Linked DNA regions of Coraliomargarita algicola. The protein of the gene in region 2 interacts with the protein of the main gene of each other region in a pairwise test. Links are inferred from orthologs where the notes say so. Each region holds a gene or a part of one and is shown on either strand. Other genes may lie near its edges.

Region 1 (9,790 bases), 2.5 Mb from region 2 along the record:
CGCCAACGCGTTGCGCTTACTCACGCTAGGTTCTGAAATTCAGGGCTTTCTGAGCCGTCGTCTCATTTCGACGGGGCACGCCAAGGTCTTGCTCGGTCTAGAGAGTGAAGAACATCGCAGGTTGTTGGCACGTCGTATCATTGAAACGGGCATGAGCGTACGCGAAGCCGAAGCGCAGGTACGCCGGCTTAAAGACAGCAATGGTGCGACTGCCAAGAAGGGGAACGGGCAAAATGCTCCAGAGGCCGAACAAACCGCGATCCGTGATCTGGAAAGGCGCATGGGGGAGCATTTCAACACTCGCGTCGCACTTAAGCACACCCCCAAGAAGGGGCGTATCACCATCGAGTATTTTGGAAATGACGACCTTGACCGTATCCTGGATAAGCTCGGGCTACAGTAATCGAAGCTAGCCGACCTTTTCACCCGCCTGGGGCTGTTGGTCGGCCGATTGCATTCTGCGCAGGGAAGGACTCGCTAGCCTTCTTGCTTGAGGGCGAAGCCTGCTTTTTCCAAGTCCGCGCCGCTGGGGGCTTGATACGCGCTAAGCCCGAATTCGGGCAGCACGGAGAGGAAGTGGTCAAAGATATCGCCCTGAATATCTTCGTATCGGGCCCAAGCGATGTCGTTGGTAAATACATAGATCTCTAACGGTAGGCCTTGGGAACTGGGTGGCAGCTGACGCACTAGCAAGGTCATGTCCTGATGCACCTTGGGGTGATTGCGCAAATAGGCGACGCAATAGGCGCGAAAGGTGCCCACATTCGTGAGGCGGCGACCGTTGATTAACTCTGAGAGTTCTTCGCCTACATGATCGTTGTATTTCTGGATTTCCTCCAATTTGGACTCTAGGTAGGGGCGTAGCAGGCGGATACGCTTAAAGCGTGCTAGCAAATCTTCATCGGCAAACTGAATCGTGCGCATGTCGATGTAGAGTGGGCGTTTAATTCGGCGACCGCCGGATTCGCTCATGCCACGCCAGTTTTTGAAAGAATCGGTGATGAGTGCATAGGTCGGGATGGTCGTGATCGTTTTATCCCAATTTTGCACTTTTACGGTGGTGAGTGAGACGTCGATGACATCACCATCGGCACCGCGGGCGGGCATCTCGATCCAATCACCGACCATGACCATATTATTGATGGAGAGTTGAAAGCCCGCGACCAATCCGAGAATCGCGTCCTTAAAAATTAAGAGTAGAATGGCGGTGACCGCGCCCAGACCGGAAAACAAAACCAGCGGTGACTTTTCCAGCAAGGCCGATAGAATGAAGATGAAGCCAATCAGATTGATTACCAATTTGGCTGCTTGAATAAAGCTCTTGGCAGGATAGCGCTTGCCCATCGAGCTGCGCTCCCAGAGCGATCGCGTAAAATTTAATACGCCATCGATGACGAACAATATGATGACGATTAGGTAAGTGTTTACGATCAGTTGAAAGAAACCCGCGATCGAGGGGAAGTTGTCGAACAGAGCCGGCGCGAAAAAATGAATGATCGCCGCAGGTCCTATATGTGAAAAGCGTACGATGACATTATGATCGATCAGTAAGTCATCCCATTGCATCGAAGTCTTACGAATGAGTGGATGGATGATATATTTGATGAAACGTTTCGCGACAAAGTTGGCCAACAGAGCTAAGATAAATAGGTAAAGCCCTGCGCCCAGCAGGCTGAGAAGCTCGGCCATGCCTACATTGATTTTAAACTTTAGGAGCCATTGGCTAATGATTTCAGGAGTCATGGATTAGGTATGTGGCAAGACTTTTGCCGTGTGACAATGTTTCTTCATGCATGTTACGAATTGCTTGCCATTCGTATGCCTGCGTACATGAAATGTTATGATGCCGTTCCGACCCTTATTCCTTATTGCTTGTATTAGCTTATTTCCTCTCTTGGCGGGGGCACAGAGCGATAGCTATGCGCTGCAACGTATTCTTCAACGCTATACCGAGGCTTATGGTGGTTTTCGTGATGCGGATTCGTTGTCGTCTATCAGTGTCGAAGGCATCATCGAGCAGAATGGGCAGAGCTTTGATTTTCTTATGCGTAAGAAACGCCCCTACTCCATGCGCTATCGCCTCTCTAACGAGTTGTGTAATGTAATTAGTGGTTACAACGGCGATGTTGCTTGGATGCGCACTGAAACAAATGGTGAAGTTTCGATCCAGACTTTGGACGCGAAAGGCACGCGTGCTTTACGTGCGCAGGCTCGATTTGACAGTCCGCTATTTCGCGCGATGGAGAAGAGTGAAAATGAAATTACGCTTTTAGAGAGAGCTACGCTTGATGAGCGTAGCGTCTATGTGCTGTCAGTGGATGAAAGTGGTCGCGGCCTCAGTCATTATTATATCGATGTCTTTACGGCCTATGTCGTCCGGGTGGATCAATTGGATGCCAATGGCGAAGTCCAGTTACAAACATTGTACCGCGATTACAAAGAGGTCGATGGTTATCCCTTTGCGCATGAGGTTGAAACGCGCCTGGATGGGCAGACACTTTCATTGGCTAAGGTCAACGAGATCGTCGTGAATCCTGGCTTGTTGAGCTTTTATTTCGAGCAGCCGCGGCGCTAATTGTTGCCAATACTGTCCTCATCCAGACCACCTTTCAATTTGTGGTCTAATTTGAGGCGTTCGATTTGTGAACGCAGCGCCCGTTCAAATTTCTCAAAGCGAGCGAGTATGCCCCGGGTCTCCAGTAGCTCCTGCTTGAAGCGTCCGGAGGGGCAGAGTGTGAAAATCGCGAGGTCGAGCACGTTTTCCGGCTCTTTAATATTTGATAAAAATTGTATGACCTCTTGCGGGATGTCGGCCCCCAAGCGCATTTGGGTTTGCATGAGCGCAAGTAGAGTCGGCTGAATGGCTCCCATGGTTTGTTCGCTGCCGTCGGATTCACTTAGAATTTGATGAATGCGCGCGCGCCGGTAGGGCTCTTCAGTCACAAAGCTCTCTAGTTGCACGCGGGCTAAACCTTGTAAAATCAAATTAGAGGTGCCGTCCGGGTTTTGCTTGCAGGCGCGAACCACTCCGACACTGGCAATGGAGTAGGGGGTCTCCAGTATTTCGGCGTCTTTTTCCCGCTCATCGAGTGCGGCGACTGCGAAGATGCGGTCTTCTGCCAATACGCGCTGCAGCATTTCGCGATAGCGTGGCTCGAAGATGTAGAGCGGCATCATCGCCTGCGGGAATCGTCCACATTGACTTAAAGTCATTACGGGCACTTCACGCGGAATTTCAATTTCTTGGGAGCTCATATAAGCTTAGTCGCCTAGGGGCCCCGCTAGTTCCATTCGTCGGGGTGCAATTTGGACTGCTCCGGTGATTCGCATTCAGCATAGTATACTGCCATCCGGAAAAAACGGATATGAGTGTCAACCAGCGCTTGGTTCTTCTTGCGTGCTTCTTCAAATAGGATTTCAGGTGCTCGCCCCTGCAGATCGTAGATTTCGCGAATGCCCATGTCGATCAAGCTGCGTGCGACCACTACGTCCATCCGCGGGATGCGCATCAGGGCCGAATTCAGAGCTTCGTAGTCGACCTTTTTTTTCTTTTTCTGTGGAAACATGGTGTCCATTTAGTAACCACTGTCGGATTGCGCTGCAGTATCTTCACAGATCGCACGGCAAGAGGTCCAACCGACACCAAGACGATGTGCGCCCAGATCGACGAAGCGTTGCGCATCCGCGCGGTCGCGGATGCCTCCGGATGGCTTGACCTGGATGCGCCCTGCGGCTGTGTCGAGCATGGTCTGCACATCTTCCAGTTTGGCACCTTCGCCATTGAAGCCAGTAGATGTTTTGACGAAGTCGGCACCTGCACGAATGCAGACTTCCACCATTTGCTGAATTTCTTGAGTATTTAGATGGGCGGTTTCGAAAATGACTTTTAGCGGGACCTGTGCGGCCCGCGTTTGTGCGGCCACGCCTGCCACATCTGCTTCAACTTCGGCCCATTTGCCTGATTTGATCCAGCCGTAGTTGGCGACCATATCGATTTCATCGACGCCGAGTTCGATGTAGCGTTTCGCTTCGTCGGCCTTTGATGCGGGTAATTGCACCCCATGCGGGAATCCCAATACCACGCAGACCGCGGTGTCGGTGCCTTTACAATGTTGCTGCGCCAGTTCGATATCGCAGGGGCGTACGCATACGCTGTATGTGTTTAGCTCAATGCAGGCTTGGAGTGCTTCCAGAACGTCTGTTTCAGTAAACTCGGCTTTCAGTATTGCGGCATCTAGGTAACGGCTAATCTCTGTCATATTGCAATTGGTTTGAAGGTGGTTCGAGACCAGACTCACGTGATCCGTCGGTGGAGTCAATCCGCCTAATTAGTTGGCATTTAAAAACTCGATGTAGGGGCCGAAGAAACGTCCAAAGTCTTCGATCTGTGGGAGGTGCCCTAAACCCTCAAGCTCAACAAGGGTGGCATTGGGGATGGCTTTCAAAGCTGCGCGTCCGAGCTCAGGATAGTTGCCTAATGTGGCCTTCACTTCTGCGCTGACTTTATTTTTGCCTAGTGCGGTGGTGTCGCGCTGCCCAATAATCAGGAGGGTGGGTTGTGAGAGTTGTTTGAATTCGTATACGACCGGTTGGTTGTAAATCATGTCGTAGGTGAGTGCTTGGTTCCAAGCCATTACAGGGTATTCTTTGCTTTGGATAAAGCGAGTCAGCATCTCGACGCCAGAGTCGTATGCGCTCTTCCATTTGCCATCGTAGTAGGAGTCCAGTTGGTAGGCGCGGATCTTTTCGGGAGTCTTTTTGAGTTCGCCCTGATACCATTCGTCTATTGACTGGTAGGGCACTCCTTTTGCCTTCCAATCTTCGAGTCCAATGGGATTGAGTAGTGTCAGGCTAGTCGCCATGTCCGGATACATGAGCGCGAAGCGTGTCGCAAGCATACCGCCCATTGAGTGTCCGAGCACCTGGACTTGCTCCACTTTTAATGATTTCAAGAGATCATAAGTGTTTTGTGCCAGCTGATGAAAACTGTATTGGTAATGGCTTGGTTTGGTGGATTTGCCGAAGCCGATTTGGTCTGGCATGATCACGCGGTAGCCGGTTTCCAGTAGGGCGTTCGCGGTTTCTTCAAAATAAGCGCCGGAGAAGTTTTTGCCATGCAAGAGCAAGACTGTGCCAAGGACATCCGTGGTAGGCGAAACGTCCATATAGCTCATCTCCAATGTTTGCTCTTGGCTCTCAAAGGAGAAATTTGAGACCGGAAAAGGGTAGGTATAGTTTTCCAGTCGTATCCCGGCTTGCGCCACGGCAAAGCTGAGTATCCATAGCGGTAGTAACTTGGTGATCAATCGTATCATGCAGCAATGGCTATCTACTTTTCGGTGTAGATCAAACGAACTCCGCCAAAAATCTGAATGATTTTTGGAGAGAGTCAGCTGCTCGCTACGATGAGGGCATGCCGCTGTCTCGGATGTCATTGGAGGTCGCCGCTTCCAGCTTCGCAGTCAGCTCACGGCGATTTGCCTGCCTCGTCGGCCAGCCAAGTTGCCTTGAATTATTTCCCTAGCTTGATGTTGCGAGCGCCACGCCAATTTTGGCGATGTTTGCGAATCCAGTCGAGTAAGGCGCGTTCAAAGCCGATGTCTTTTCCTTGTTTTTCGGATTCGATCCACTTGTGCCTGAGGATTTCTTCGCGCTCCGCCAGAAACTCTTGGTAGAGTGTGGAACGCTGCGCGAATCCATGATTGGAACAGGTATCGGAAGCTGAATTGGACATATCTTTATTCTCCTCGCTCATACGACTGATAGCATATCTCGTAACACAAAGCTCAGAAAACTACATGGAATGGCGCCTCTGGCTAGCTTAAAACGCGAGCGAAATTATTTTTTAACAAGACTGTTTAAGATCTGTCGCGCAATTTCCATAAATACTTGGGAGGCCTTGGAGTCGGGATCGCTGATGACGATGGGAATGCCCTTGTCGCATCCGATGCGAATGTTGGGGTCAATTGGAAGTTGCCCCAACAGCTCAGTTCCGAGGCTTTTTGCAGTTTCACTGCCGCCCCCTTCGCCGAATAGATTCTGGCGTGAGCCGTCCGCTGCTTCCAAGTAGCTCATATTCTCCACCACTCCCAGGAGCGGCACACTGACCTTGTCAAACATGCGCGCTCCACGGCGAGCAACATTGGAGGCCGCGGGCTGTGGCGTAGTGACGATAACCGCGCCTTCGAGTGGGATGGTTTGCACGAGAGAGAGCTGCGCGTCGCCAGTGCCGGGTGGCAGGTCCACGACTAAAATTTCCAATTCTCCCCAATTCACGTTTTGTGCAAACTGTTGAATTGTCTTCATAATCATCGGGCCACGCCAGACGACTGGGGTGTCTTCGTCGACCAGGAAGCCCATCGACATCGTGCGCACACCGAAATTCTCGATGGGGACAATCAAATCGTTTTCAATTTCAGGCCGTCCGGCGGCACCCAGCATGAGTGGAATCGAGGGGCCGTAAATGTCGCAGTCCATGATGCCGACTCCTGATTTGCCTTCGGCTTCCAGGAGACGTTGCAGGGCGCAGGCGATATTCACTGTGACCGTCGATTTGCCTACGCCGCCCTTGCCACTGGCAACCGCGATTGCGTATTTGACCTGTTGCATGGCCTGGCTGGTATTGGGCTTGCTCCCCGCAGCTCCGGCGGGCGAGGGTTGTTGCTTGGGCTGAGAGATCTCCATCCGCACTTTGACTTCGTCGATGCCTTCCAGGGCGCCGACTGCGCTTTTAATGTCGGCCGCGATTCGCTCTGGAATCGTTGTGTCGGCGGTGGTGATTTCGATGCCGATCAAGACTTCATTGTCGTTTTGTTCCACCTCGCGAACGAGGCCGAAGGAAACGATGTCGCGACTGAAACCGGGGAATTTGACGCTTTTGAGGGCTGTTTGGATTTGTTCTTTGTCTGCCATAGCTATGTCGTAGCAAATTGGAACACTGACGCAGCAGTTCAACACGAAACGCTAGAATTTTTGTCTTTTGTAGAAATCTATTCACAAAGTTGATTTTCATTTGCGATTTTCCTGCGCTTCGGACTATTTCGTGACTATGCGTTTAACAGCCCTTTTATTACTCTCGATCTTCTGTGTTTCGCTCGCTCCCCGTGCGGTATTCTCTGAAACTATCCAGCTTCAGGACCTGGTGCGGGATGGAGAAGGGCAGCTCGCGGTCGCGATTGATAGTAGTGATGCGACTGTGAGTAATATGGCTCGCCGGGCATTTAACCTACATGGTGCCTATGTCGTGACAAACGGGAGCAATGCGGCCTTTCAAATTAAAATCGAGCCTGCCGGCGCTTCAGCGGTGCTGTTGACTGTGGGCTCGGGCCAACCTTACACGGAGCAATTGCGACGCACCGTCTCCGGCAGTGATTTGCAAAATGCTGTGCTGCGCGCCTGTGATCTGGTGGTTGAAGCCACTTTGCAGACTAAGGGCTTCTTTGCCGGACGCCTCGCATTCGTCGGCAAGCAACGTGGGATCTCCGAAATTTATACCAGTGATTTACTCTTTAGCCGTGTGCGGCCTTTAACGCGTGACCGTTCTCTGGTTACGGGGCCAAAGTGGGCGCCTGATGGGCGTCATTTGCTCTACACGACTTACTTTAAGAGCGGTTTTCCCGATATCTTTCTGTTGGATGTAAACAGTGGCCGTAAAACGCCGATCGCGACTTTTAAGGGGCTGAATACCGGTGGGGCCTTTAGTCCGGATGGGCGACAAATTGCGATGTCACTTTCTGGTACGGGGAACTCCGAGATTCATGTTACCGATAGCCGCGGTAAGAATGCCCGGCGCTTGACCACTAATAAGAGCCTGGAAGCCAGTCCGAGTTGGTCACCTGATGGACGCCGTTTAGTCTACACTTCGGATGCGCCTGGTAAGCCTCAATTGTATGAGATCTCCAGCACTGGAGGGCCGGCGCGACGTCTTCCGACTAATATCAGCAGTTACTGCTCGGAGCCTGCATGGAACCCCGTGAATGATAATTTGATCGCGTTTACGGCGGCTGTCAGCGGAGGCTTTCAGATCGCACTTTACGACGCCCAATCGCGCACCAGCAAGTGGCTGACTCAGGGGGCCTCCTCTTTGGAACCAGCATGGCTCCGTGATGGACGCCATCTGGTATTCACCCAACGCAATGGCGGTAGCACTCGTTTAATGTTGTTGGATACTTTGACTCAAAAAGTCAGTGCGCTACATAAGCCCGCCTTCGGCGACGCTTCGTCGGCTAGCTATGTTTATTAATAGGAGCGTCTAGCGCAGCGCTTCTTTGAGCAGCGCTTCTGTGCTGGCGTTGCTATCGAGTTTGGCAACGGCTTTACGCACGAGTTTATCGGCGTCGGCAGGCTTGTAGCCGAGTGTCATTAAGCTGGCGACGGCATCTTGAAACGCACTCGGTTCGGTAGGCATGTGAAGATCGCCTGCGGTGGGTGTTTGGCCAGTGGCCACCAAGCCGACTTTGTCTTTTAACTCAATGACTAGCCGCTCGGCGGTTTTCTTGCCAATGCCGGGGCATTTAGACAGGAGTGCTACATCTGAGCTGGCAATCGCGCTGCGCAGCAAATCGGTGGACATGCGGCTGAGCATGCTGATACCAATTTTGGGGCCGATGCCGGATACTTTTTCGATGAGTAAGCGATAAAAATCGCGGTCATCGCGCGTGGCAAAACCGTAGAGCGTCGCGCTGTCTTCGCGGTAGACGCTATGGATAAAAAGACTGCACTCTTTGCCAATGGCTGGCACTTTCTCTGCAGTCGTCACGGGGATGTGGACTTCGTAGCCCACGCCACCCGCTTCCAGGACGACTAACAGCGGTGTGGATTCGAGAACGGTTCCTTTGAGTCGTGCAATCATGATAGTTTAATCTACCAGGCCGAGCACGTCTTCCATGTTGTATACTCCGGGTGTTTTGCCGACTGCCCATTGTGCGGCGCGAACCGCACCTTGGGCGAAGATCTTACGATCCGTCGCGCGGTGAGTGAGTTCGATGCGTTCGCCATCACCACAGAAATAAACGGTGTGTTCACCGACGATGTCACCCCCGCGGATGGCATGCACGCCGATTTCTTTGCGAGGGCGTGCGCCGACTAGACCTTCGCGTCCATGTACAACTTGCTCGTCGGCCAGTTGATAGCTGTCCTTTAGGATTTCAATCAGACGCTCAGCGGTGCCGCTGGGAGCGTCCTTTTTGTGATGGTGGTGCATCTCCAGCACTTCGGGCTCGTATTGTTCCCCCAGAATTGTCGCTGCTTTACGTGTTAAATAGTTCAGCGTGTTGACACCCACAGAGTAGTTGCCCGCCCAGACTACGGGGATTTTGCCGTCCACTGTGCTGAGGATTTGTGCTTTCTCTTCGGCGGTGTGTCCGGTGGTGCCGATCACGAGTGGTAAGTTCTTTTCGACGGCGAGTGCCGCGATGCTGGCAGTCACTTCGTGAAAGCTGAAGTCGATAATGGCTTCGCAGGCGTCGATATTGGCGCGTGGGTCGTCGCCCGCATCACATGCAGAGACGATTTCGGCGTTGTTGTCTTGGGCGATTGCGGAAATCGCGATGCCCATGCGTCCGCGTGAGCCGTTAAGAAGTAGTTTGAGTGACATGATTACTAGAGATACGAGATTAAACGAGGCCGAGTTCGGCGAGCATTGGATCCAATATTGCGCAGGTTTCGGCGGTGATCGAACTTAGAGGGAGGCGCACCTCATCGGAACTGATAATGCCCGCCTGCTTGAGTGCATACTTGATCGGCACTGGATTCGGCTCGGTGAAAATGGCTTTGAAAAACGGATAAAACT
Region 2 (9,993 bases):
AAACGAGCAGTGACGAACTAGGCAGTAGCTTCGTCGAAACTGACTACTACTCCGTAGGCAGTAGCTGGTTCTTTGGCGAGCAGAACTATATCGGCGCGTCTTTCTCATCTTACAACTCGAACTATGGCGTGCCAGGACATGAGCACGAACATGAGGAAGACGATCATGACCATGACGACGAGGACGAACACGCAGAAGAGGGCGTGGCCATCGATCTCGAACGCAAGCGCTTCGATCTGGAACTCGCAATCTTCGAGCCGATTGCCTGGATCGAGGCTGCTCGCGTCCGCTTCGGATACACCGACTACCAGCACATCGAGCTTGAAGGCGATGAAACAGGCACCGTATTCGAACGTGATGGCTTGGAGCTGCGAGCCGAAGCGGCGCACTACGAATGGTCAATCATCGACGAGGGCATCGTTGGTATTCAGATCTCTGATACCGAATTCGAAGCCACAGGCGAAGAGGGCGCCGCCTTCGGCCCTGCCACTCAAACTCGCAATCAAGCCATCTTCATCAGCGAACACATTCACCACGGCGATTGGCATTATGAGTTCGGCGGTCGACTAGAAACCCAGCAAATCAATGCGGCTGGCACCACCGACTACAGCGACATGGCCATGAGCCTAGCCGTAGGCATCATCTACGACATCAATGAGCGCAACTCGCTCGCACTCTCCTTACAACGCTCACAGCGCCATCCCACCTCCACCGAACTCTATGCTGACGGCGAACACATCGTCACTAGCCAATATGAGCGTGGGGATGCAAACTTAGGGCTGGAAACCGCCTACGGCGTAGATCTGACCTATCGCTATCAAGGAAACAAGTGGGAAGCGAGCGCATCGCTCTTCTACACCTACTTCGAGGATTACATCTACGCGGCTGAAGCCGACGCAACCGCGCTCGGTATTGTGAGCGAACTGGATGTCTACGCCTACGACCATGTAAATGCCAACTTCTATGGATTTGAAGCAGAGTTAAACCGCATCCTCTTTCGCTCAGAAGATAGCCAATTACAAGTCGGCCTGATGAGTGACTTCGTGCGGGCAGAAAATCGTGACGGCAACGATAACTTACCCCGCATCCCTCCCCTACGGATGGGCGGAAAGATCCAGTGGGCTCATGGCAAGTGGGATGCCGGCTTACTGCTACGTCATGCGTTCGAGCAAAACGACACCGCGCCGCTGGAAACCGAAACCGATGCTTACACCGAACTCAAAGCAGACCTCGCTTATACCTTCCAGCTCGGCAGCGGTATCGATCTGACACTCTTTGCCCAGGCCAACAATTTGCTGGATGAAGAAATCCGACATCACACCTCCTACATCAAGGACGTAGCCCCACTGCCCAGGCGTAATGTCACAATCGGCGCACGCATGGAGTTTTAATCCCCCCGCGCGAAAACCGCGACTTTCAAAAGAGCTTGATCGGACTGAATATCCGATCAGGCTCTTTTTTTAGGGAAGCCGCATGAGTATAGAAAAACCAGAGTTATTGGACATCATCCTGGAACGCCTCAAGGCGACTGGCGGCCGCATGACAAAAAAACGCGAATGCGTGCTCGGGGCACTCCTGAGTATGGATCGTCCGGCCAGCGCGGAAGAAATACGCGAACGCGGGCAGCTGCCCGCGTCTGATTTGGTGACTGTCTACCGCAACCTGGAAACCTTTGAAAAGCTCGGCGTGCTGCAACGCGTGCCCTTGGAAAACGGCACCCACCTCTTCGAACTGACAGCGCCCGACGAGCACTACCACCACCTGATTTGCCGCGAGTGCCACAAAGCCGAGCGGCTGGATGTCTGTGTCGGGCACGAAGTCGTGAAACGCGCCCAAGCGCACGGCTACTCACAGATCGCCCACATGATGGAAGTCTATGGCGTGTGCGACGAGTGCGCGAAGCCCTAGCCGCGCGGCCCTCCTCCACGACCACCACCCCGGTTCAGAGAACCGAGGCCAGTGCACCGTAGCCGCTTGAAGACTCATGTCTTGAGGCAGATTGAACGTTGAACGTCCAACATCGAACGTCCAATGATGAATCTCTGATGGGTGCGCTATTTCATTCAACTTAGACAAAGCAGTCAGAAGACAGATGTCATACCACTTCTAAGAATATATGATCTATAAGCTTGGGCTTTGCGTAGCCTCGAAACTTTGTTTCGGGGGCGATCGGCATCGCCCCGGTTCAGAGAACCGAGGTTACAAAAGACATATCTATTAGGACCAAACTTTTTTCGAATGGATATCAGAGGCAAGAGATGAATATCAATCAGTGATGGCACTTCCTGTCTCGCAAAATGACGCATGCCGTGATTTTCATAACTGACTGATTCACAGTGACTGGCTTCTGTTTTCAGACCTCTGGCTTCCAGCTTTTGAATCAAGGTTCATTATTCGAAGTTGGACGTTCGATGTTCGACGTTCGACGTTCCCAATCCCCACCGCTCCCCGGTTCAGAGAACCGAGGCCACCGCCTCCTCCACCCCGGTTCAGAGAACCGAGGCCACTGCACCGTTTTGGGGAGCGGCGTGAGTCGCGCTGGTCTCAGCTCTAATCGTGCTGGCAACGACGCTTGCGGCACAGCCGGAAGTTGCGAATATGCGCGCTCGCTAGAGTCAAGCCGCCCAGCGTATTGATCCATGCCGCGCTGTGCAGTGGAGCGGGCTCTGCTAGCACATCGCCCGCGCAAGCTGAACAATGCGCCGCTTCATTCGCCGCCTCCATCTGCCCCGCACTGTGCAAACGCTCCTGCACCAGGGAAAAAACTAAAATCGAAAGACCGATGGCGCTGAATACCGCCACCCAGCGGTCCTTGTGCTGACGACAACCCATAAAAACTGCAAAACCTGTCGTCGGCAGCACCAGCAGAATCATCCATAAATGGAAATCCTCATGCACAAAAAAGCTCGTCGCGATGATCGGTAACGCGATCACGAGAATCGGCGTCAACAAGCAATGGAAGGCGCAAACCGCTGCCATTCCTATCGCAAGGTGATCGAGCCAGCCGTGGCTACGGCATGTACTTACTGTCGCATTTTCCATAGATAGACGCGACTGTTATCAAGAAGTCCTTTATTGCAAGTTTCTTTCAATAAAAAAACTTATCCAAAAAGAGACCTTTTGCCGGCGCCGTCACCCGTGCTTCGCTCTTCGAGCTACGCAGGGCACAGCGCCCTCCTCACCTAAGGATAGAATACCTTATCCAAAAATAGACCCTTGGCGGGCGCGGTCACGATGCGGTGGGTGCGTTCTTTAGAGGCAAGAATTTCTGCGATATCAGCAGGACTCAGTTGCCCCCGGCCGACCGAGTGCAGTGCGCCTGCGAAGCTGCGCACCATGCGATAAAGAAAGCCACTGCCTTCGGCATCCAGGCGCAGGTGCTTACCGCTCTGCTTGATCTGCAGCCGAGTGACGGTTTTGACCGTGTTGGGATCGCTATCCTTACCATGGCTGGCGCTGTAGGCCGAAAAATCGTGAGTGCCGACCAGAATGTCGGCGGCCGCTTGCATCGCCTCGACGTCCAGTGGCAGATCGCGGCAGGCCCAGACGTAGCGATCGTCGATCGGGTCCGCACGGCCCAGATAGTAGCGATACAGGTAGCGCTTACCAGTCACAGAGAAGCGCGCATGAAAGTCCTCGCTCACCTGCTTGACCGAATGAATCTTCAAGGAAGTCGGCAAGATCGAGTGCAAGGCACGTATCAGCTTTTCCGGAGCGTGCGCCCAATCGGCATCAAAGTGGAAGCACTGCCCACGCGCATGCACGCCCGCATCGGTGCGGCCGCTGCCCTGCAGTTGAATCGGCTGGTCAAAGATCTGCGAGAGCGCGCGCTCGAGATAATTTTGCACAGCTTCGCCGCCCGGCTGGCGCTGCCAGCCATCAAAATCGGTGCCATCATAGGCGCATATACATTTCCATCGCATAGATTGAAGCACTCTTGCCAAAGCGGCGCGGAATGCAAGGCTCGCGACGATGGACACACTCGAACTATGGCAATATGGACTGATCGCTCTGGGCGCCTTCTTAGTGGGCTTGGGCAAGGGCGGCCTGCCCGGCGTCGGCAATATCACGGTGGTGCTAATGGCGCTGGCACTGCCGCCCAAGGCATCGGTGGGCATCTTACTGCCAATTTTAATTTCGGCCGACATCATCGCGGTGATCGTCTACCGTCGTCATGCCGAATGGCGCTACATCTGGAAACTCGCCCCGTGGATGCTGACAGGCATTGTGATCGGCTACTTTGTGTTCAGCCGCGTCGACGATGCGCAGGTGCGCTTTTTAATCGGGCTGATCCTACTCAGCATGACCGGGGTGCACTTTTACCGCAAATGGTTACGCCGCCATGCGACCGAAATCGACACCCTACCTCACCATCCCGTATTTATCAGCAGCACTGGCATCATTGGCGGCTTTGCCACCATGGTCGCCAACGCCGCGGGTCCAGTGGCCGCGCTTTACTTCATCGCCTCCGGTCTGCCGAAATATGCTTACATTGGCACCTCGGCCTGGTTCTTCTTACTCGCGAACCTAGTGAAAGTGCCACTGATGGTGGACTTACAAATCATCGATTTCGCCTCGATTCGTTTCAGCGCCAGCTTTATGCTCTATTCAGTGATGGGTGCTGCAATCGCACCAATGATCGTGAAACACATCAATCAAAAGCTGTTTGAATACTTGATCTGGTTCTTTGTAATCGTGGGCGGTATCAAACTCATTATTCCCTAAAGCCATGGCCAGTAACTCAACACGAAAACTATGGGCGGCGCACATCGCCCGCGGCGGAAAGGCCGCAGGCGCCAAGCAGGCGCCCACACGGGTCACACTGGGCCGGAGTTTTCGCGGGCGGGTGTTAGGCATCGACCCCAGCTTACGCGGCAGTGGCTTTGCGGTGCTCGACTACAGCGCCGATGGCACAGCCCGTATATTGGAAGCCGCCACCTTGAAACTACACCGCAGTCTCTCGATGCCGGAGTGCTTGGGCGCGATTGGCAATCAAGTGGACGATTTCTTAAATCAACACTCCGTCGACCATGTCGCCGTGGAGCAAACCATCTACGTGCAAAACTTTCAGACCGCGCAAATCCTAGGAGCAGCCCGGGGCGCGGCCATCGGCACCGCCGCCATGCGCGGGCTGCCCGTATTCGAATATGCACCGCTACGCATCAAACAGGCCGTGGTCGGCATGGGACGCGCCAGTAAGGAGCAAGTCGCCCGCACCATTCAAAACATAACCGGCACCAATTTCGAACTACGCTTCGACGAGTCCGATGCGGCCGCGGTTGCGCTCTGTCATGCCTTTACATGGCGAGAAGAATAAGTATCGTCGGCCCAATATGGATTCAAATACCCCGCCGACACAGTTTAATGGATACCCGCTAGACAGCTCCAACGGCTTTATCCATGGCAGCCCAACGGATGAGGAAATACGCCTGCAGGCGCTCAACCACTCAAAAGATAAATTGCTCTCGCTGGTGGGCCATGACTTGCGCTCAGCGATTGGCGGCGTGCTAGGCATCGTCCGGATGCTGGACCAGCGACTCGAACAAAACGACATCGAAGAGGCCAAACGTCTCAGCGGACTCATCTACAAGGCGGGCCAAGATGCGGAAGATCTGCTCAAAGATTTGGTCGCCTGGACGCGCAACTCGGGCCAAGAGCTCAAGTTTCGCCTCGAATCCATCGATATTTTGCAGCTACTCAACACTGAGGTCGACCGCTTACACGCAGTGGCGCATCAGAAAAAACAACGCATTAAAATCGATGCCTTCGACTCAGGCATCATCCGTGCCGACCCCTACATGCTACAAGCGATCTTTCGCAACCTATTGACCAATGCGATCAAGTTTTCCCACCAAGGCGGCGAGATTAAAGTCTGCATCTATCGCCAACCGGGGCTATGGGAGTTTCAGGTTAAAGACAAGGGCGTCGGCATGACAGAAGATACTCAGGCACTCTTGCTTAAGATCGACGGTCGCAAACAAAAGAGCGGTACCTCCGGCGAAATGGGCTCAGGCTTCGGCCTATTGCTCTGTGAAGATTTCATTCAGCGCCACGGTGGACACCTAACCTGGGAATCCGCGACCGGCGAAGGGACGACCTTTTCCTTTACGATCCCTGAGCTACTGGGTTAGCGGCGTCATCCCGTCCCCACAGCCTCTCCAAATATTTCTCAAAAGAATACCAGCTCTCAATATAATCCTGCAACTGGTAGAGACACTCCGCGCGCCAGTAGTAGAGATACAAGGGTGGCTGAGGCGTCTCAAGCAGTCGGTCCAAAACAGACAGGGCTTTTTCATATTCCTGTCCCTCCAAATAAATCGAAATGAGAGTCGCGCCCTTCATCCGGTCTCCGGAATCAACCGCATATTCACGCGTCAAACGTGCCATCGACACTTCTTCCAGGTTCACCTTCACTGCCGGGATTTCAGGCACCTCGACATGCTCACGAATCTGTTGAATCGCCTGCTGGAATTTCGCCTGATCCTTTAATAACAAAGACCACAGCCACCAGCGATTGGCCAAGGAATCTTCATAGCTTTGTAAGAACGCTTCGGCCAAATTCAAGTCTCCGTGCTGGATCCAATTTTCCACAATTTCAGTGCGCAGTTTTACGTTGTAAGCTTTCAACCCGGCATCCTTCGCGAGTTCACGCGCCATCTCCCGCTGTAGTTCCCGTCCACGCAGAGAACATAAAAAGAATGCACGATAGTAAGGGTCCACTTCCGACAGACGGGCCATACGCTCCTGCAGCCTTGAAGACTCACTGGCCTGCTGCAGCATGCTCGAGTAAGTGCGATCTTTATCCTCAATTTCTCGCAACAAGGTCTCTCGCCATGCCCCCACCACGCGTTCTGGATCATAGGGCAACCAAGCGCGCCCCTCGGCCTGACTCACCACGCCCAAAACCGGCTCGACGAAACGCGCACGGCGAAAATCTGCATCGGCCTGCTCCAGATCCCGCGTATCCTGCAACCGAAGTTGCGCACGCAGCGAATAAGCCCGCCAGTCAAGAGGACGCTGGGCGACCCAGCTATCCGCGACTGCTGTCGCATTCGCGAAATCCGCCTCAGACGGTCGCTCCGGGGGCTTCGTGCCCTCCGACAGCTGCGCCTCTAAGGTAGCCTGCGCCTGTGACAATTTAACTGCTGAGTAAAACGGTGCATTGAAAAGTCCTGCCGCCAACCAGAGTAAGCCGAACAAAATCAATAATGCGCCCGAAGCTCGCCAGAACAGTTTGGGAAGATGGGTGGCCGCTCGCGTGCGTGTCGGCAATGCCAACGCCGCCAACAAAATCGCAAAGTACATCGTACCGGGGCGGTGCCATGGCACATCGAATAAGCCGTTCAAGGCAAAGATGATCACCGCGATCAGAGCCAGCAAACGATAACTCGCACTGGCCCCCTCCAGCATGCCACGGCAACGCTTGGCATAGGCGAATAGAAAGATCGCAAAGAAAACAAGCGCCAGCAATCCGCCCTCAGACGCAAGCCATAAAAGATCGCTCTTCGGCTGAGCCACAGTCTGAAAATTAGCAGAAGCCTCACGATACTGAGGGAACACAGCCGAAAACGAGCCCAGCCCAAAACCACTCAATGGCGCAGCCAACACCATGTCCGTCGCATCCGCATATACGGGCAGTCGCAAGCGATCATTCAACTGCGTGTCAGTGCGTACGAGATCCAGCATACGCTGCACGCTGCGATCATTATTCACGAGCACTACGCCGAATATCAGCACCACCAGAGGGAAGCCGAACTTAAACGCACGTGGCAAAGAGCGTGAGCGTATACTACAAACAAACCACAATGCGATGCCGGAAAAATACAGTAACAGCCCCACACAGGCCCCTGACACAAGTAAGCCGGCGAAACAAAGCACAGTTGCCGGCACCCCGATTAGAGGCACCAAGTTGCGCGAACGCAGCCCTTCGATGGAATAGATAAAAGTGGCGATGCCAGCGATCGCCAGCAGACTAGCCGTCAGCTTGGGATCTTTGAAATAGCTAAAGACAGCCACTTCCCCCGCGGCGGGGTAACGCGCGCCCATTAGGTTGCCCCAAAGCACAAATCCCGCGAGCCCACAAACGAGTATCGACAATCCAAAATACAACCAACGGCGCCCCGATAGATTCACAGGCCACTGCAAGGCCGCATACAACCAGCCAAAGCCCGCCAACGTCAGCAACCAAGCCTCAAAACTCAACCAAGGCTGCACCGACAAAGTCGCGGGCAAATCAATACCGAGTGCGGCTGCTTCCTCTCGCCAAGCGGCAGACGGCCAATAAAACTGCGGCACAAAGGCCAGCAGCAAGCACAGCAATAGGCCCACGAAACCAAAATCCCCGAGCTTCCCCAGCCCCTTGCTGGGAGGCTTGATCACCAAGGCGATGCCCGGCAACAACAGTGCAAATGCTAAAGCCACTGCATTATAGCCCCCACCGAGTGCGATTAAGAGCATCACACTCAAAAATGCGCCTAGAAACAGCTTAAACGCAGGCGGTGGCCCCGGCGGTTTGGGCAAGCTAATCATTCTGCGCGAAGCCACTGGAGGCGGCGCGAAAGATTCCGTCGGCGCGACCCGCTTCGAGGATGCATGCTTGCGGGCTCCCTTGGCGGGAGGCCCCATGTGTCGCCGCTTCAATGAGTGACGACGATGCTTAGCTGAACTCGGCTCCATTGCTGATCGAAAGTAGAAGGATTTGGAAAGTAAGAGGTTTCGGCTGGCTTCGTGAGTCAAAAACTAGCCATGCGTAGTTCTGTCGCTTTAAAACCGCTTTGCAAGCACATGATCATCGTCGTGTTGACGGCAGCTCTAAGCATGTACGCGCGCAATGATAACAACGCTGCCACTGGAAGCGCTGAAACACACACTCTTACATTATGAACCTGAGAGAGAGCAGTCAGAAGACAGAGGCCCGCAGACAGAGGCCAGAGGCCCGATATGAATATCAATCAGTTATAGCGCTTCCGATCTCGCCAAAATGGCGCATGCCGCGATTTCCATAACGAACTGCTTCACAGTAGCTGACCTCTGTTCTCTGACCTCTGTTCTCTGACCTCCGACCTCAGGGACTAAGCACCGATTTTGACGGGCTTAAGATGCCAGATTTGCTCTGCGTATTGTGCAATGGTGCGGTCGGAGGAGAACTTGCCTACGCGCGCAGTATTCATAATGGCCATCTTGGCCCAGCGTTTCTTATCGCTGAAGGCTTTATCCACTTCTTCCTGAGCACGCACATAGTCGGCGTAGTCTGCAAGGCAAAGGAATGGGTCGCCCCCTTCCAGCCAGCTGCTGCAAAGCGGCGCAAAAGCGTCGTGCTCGCCAGGAGTGAAGTAATCGGAGCGCAACCAGTCAATGACAGCCTTAAGCTCCCAATTGCTGTTGTAATAATCGTATGGATTGTAGCCCTTGGAGCGAATCGCATCGACCTGCTCGACCGTATTACCGAAGATGAAAATATTGTCGTCGCCAACTTCTTCGCCGATTTCCACATTGGCTCCATCCAGGGTGCCGATAGTCAGTGCGCCATTCAGGGCCAGCTTCATGTTGCCGGTGCCGGAAGCTTCCTTACCTGCAGTCGAGATTTGCTCGGAGAGATCCGCAGCTGGGATCATCTTTTCTGCCATGGTCACGCGATAGTTTTGCGGGAAGACGATTTTAATCTTATCGTTAATGCGGGGATCGTTGTTCACCTTATCGGCCACCTTGTTGATGGCGCGAATGATGTTCTTAGCCAGCGCGTAGCCTGGCGCAGCCTTCGCTCCGAAGATAAAGACACGCGGATTCATCTCATAACTCGGATCGTTCAAAAGACGGCGGTAGAGCGTAAGGATGTGCAGCAGGTTTAGGTGCTGGCGCTTGTATTCGTGCAGACGCTTGATCTGCACATCAAAGAGCGCATCAGGGCTAATAACCGTGCCCGAATCTTCCAACACGAAATCGGCAAAGGCTTGCTTATTCGAGCGCTTAATGTCCATGAAACGCTCTTGGAAT

Evidence for each region.
Region 1: the proteins of ruvC (region 2) and ruvA interact in binary tests that used the Escherichia coli proteins (3 or more experiments, as listed by UniProt). The link is inferred for Coraliomargarita algicola from one-to-one orthologs.

Annotation. Positions count from the first base shown.
Region 1 is NZ_CP138858.1:525,621-535,410, reverse strand. What follows is about bases 7,052-9,790. They hold ruvA (Holliday junction branch migration protein RuvA), read right to left. Parts: upstream 8,852-9,790; coding sequence 8,252-8,851; downstream 7,052-8,251. Other genes in these bases: dapA (4-hydroxy-tetrahydrodipicolinate synthase), read right to left, coding at 9,615-9,790; dapB (4-hydroxy-tetrahydrodipicolinate reductase), read right to left, coding at 8,858-9,595; SH580_RS02035 (beta-propeller domain-containing protein), read left to right, coding at 7,052-8,242. Also shown: SH580_RS02080 (ParB/RepB/Spo0J family partition protein), read left to right, coding at 1-403; SH580_RS02075 (mechanosensitive ion channel family protein), read right to left, coding at 478-1,743; SH580_RS02070 (LolA-like protein), read left to right, coding at 1,841-2,575; SH580_RS02065 (LON peptidase substrate-binding domain-containing protein), read right to left, coding at 2,572-3,255; SH580_RS02060 (helix-hairpin-helix domain-containing protein), read right to left, coding at 3,282-3,566; deoC (deoxyribose-phosphate aldolase), read right to left, coding at 3,576-4,259; SH580_RS02050 (alpha/beta fold hydrolase), read right to left, coding at 4,329-5,315; SH580_RS02045 (hypothetical protein), read right to left, coding at 5,513-5,734; SH580_RS02040 (Mrp/NBP35 family ATP-binding protein), read right to left, coding at 5,839-6,912; more of SH580_RS02035, read left to right, coding at 7,049-7,051. UniProt on the Escherichia coli protein: The RuvA-RuvB-RuvC complex processes Holliday junction (HJ) DNA during genetic recombination and DNA repair.
Region 2 is NZ_CP138858.1:3,060,315-3,070,307, reverse strand. What follows is about bases 3,582-6,523. They hold ruvC (crossover junction endodeoxyribonuclease RuvC), read left to right. Parts: upstream 3,582-4,729; coding sequence 4,730-5,317; downstream 5,318-6,523. Other genes in these bases: SH580_RS12430 (O-antigen ligase family protein), read right to left, coding at 6,106-6,523; SH580_RS12435 (sensor histidine kinase), read left to right, coding at 5,334-6,131; SH580_RS12445 (sulfite exporter TauE/SafE family protein), read left to right, coding at 3,973-4,725; truA (tRNA pseudouridine(38-40) synthase TruA), read right to left, coding at 3,582-3,923. In the rest of the region: SH580_RS12465 (TonB-dependent receptor), read left to right, coding at 1-1,391; SH580_RS12460 (Fur family transcriptional regulator), read left to right, coding at 1,474-1,908; SH580_RS12455 (MerC domain-containing protein), read right to left, coding at 2,551-3,042; more of truA, read right to left, coding at 3,183-3,581; more of SH580_RS12430, read right to left, coding at 6,524-8,676; SH580_RS12425 (glycogen/starch/alpha-glucan phosphorylase), read right to left, coding at 9,072-9,993.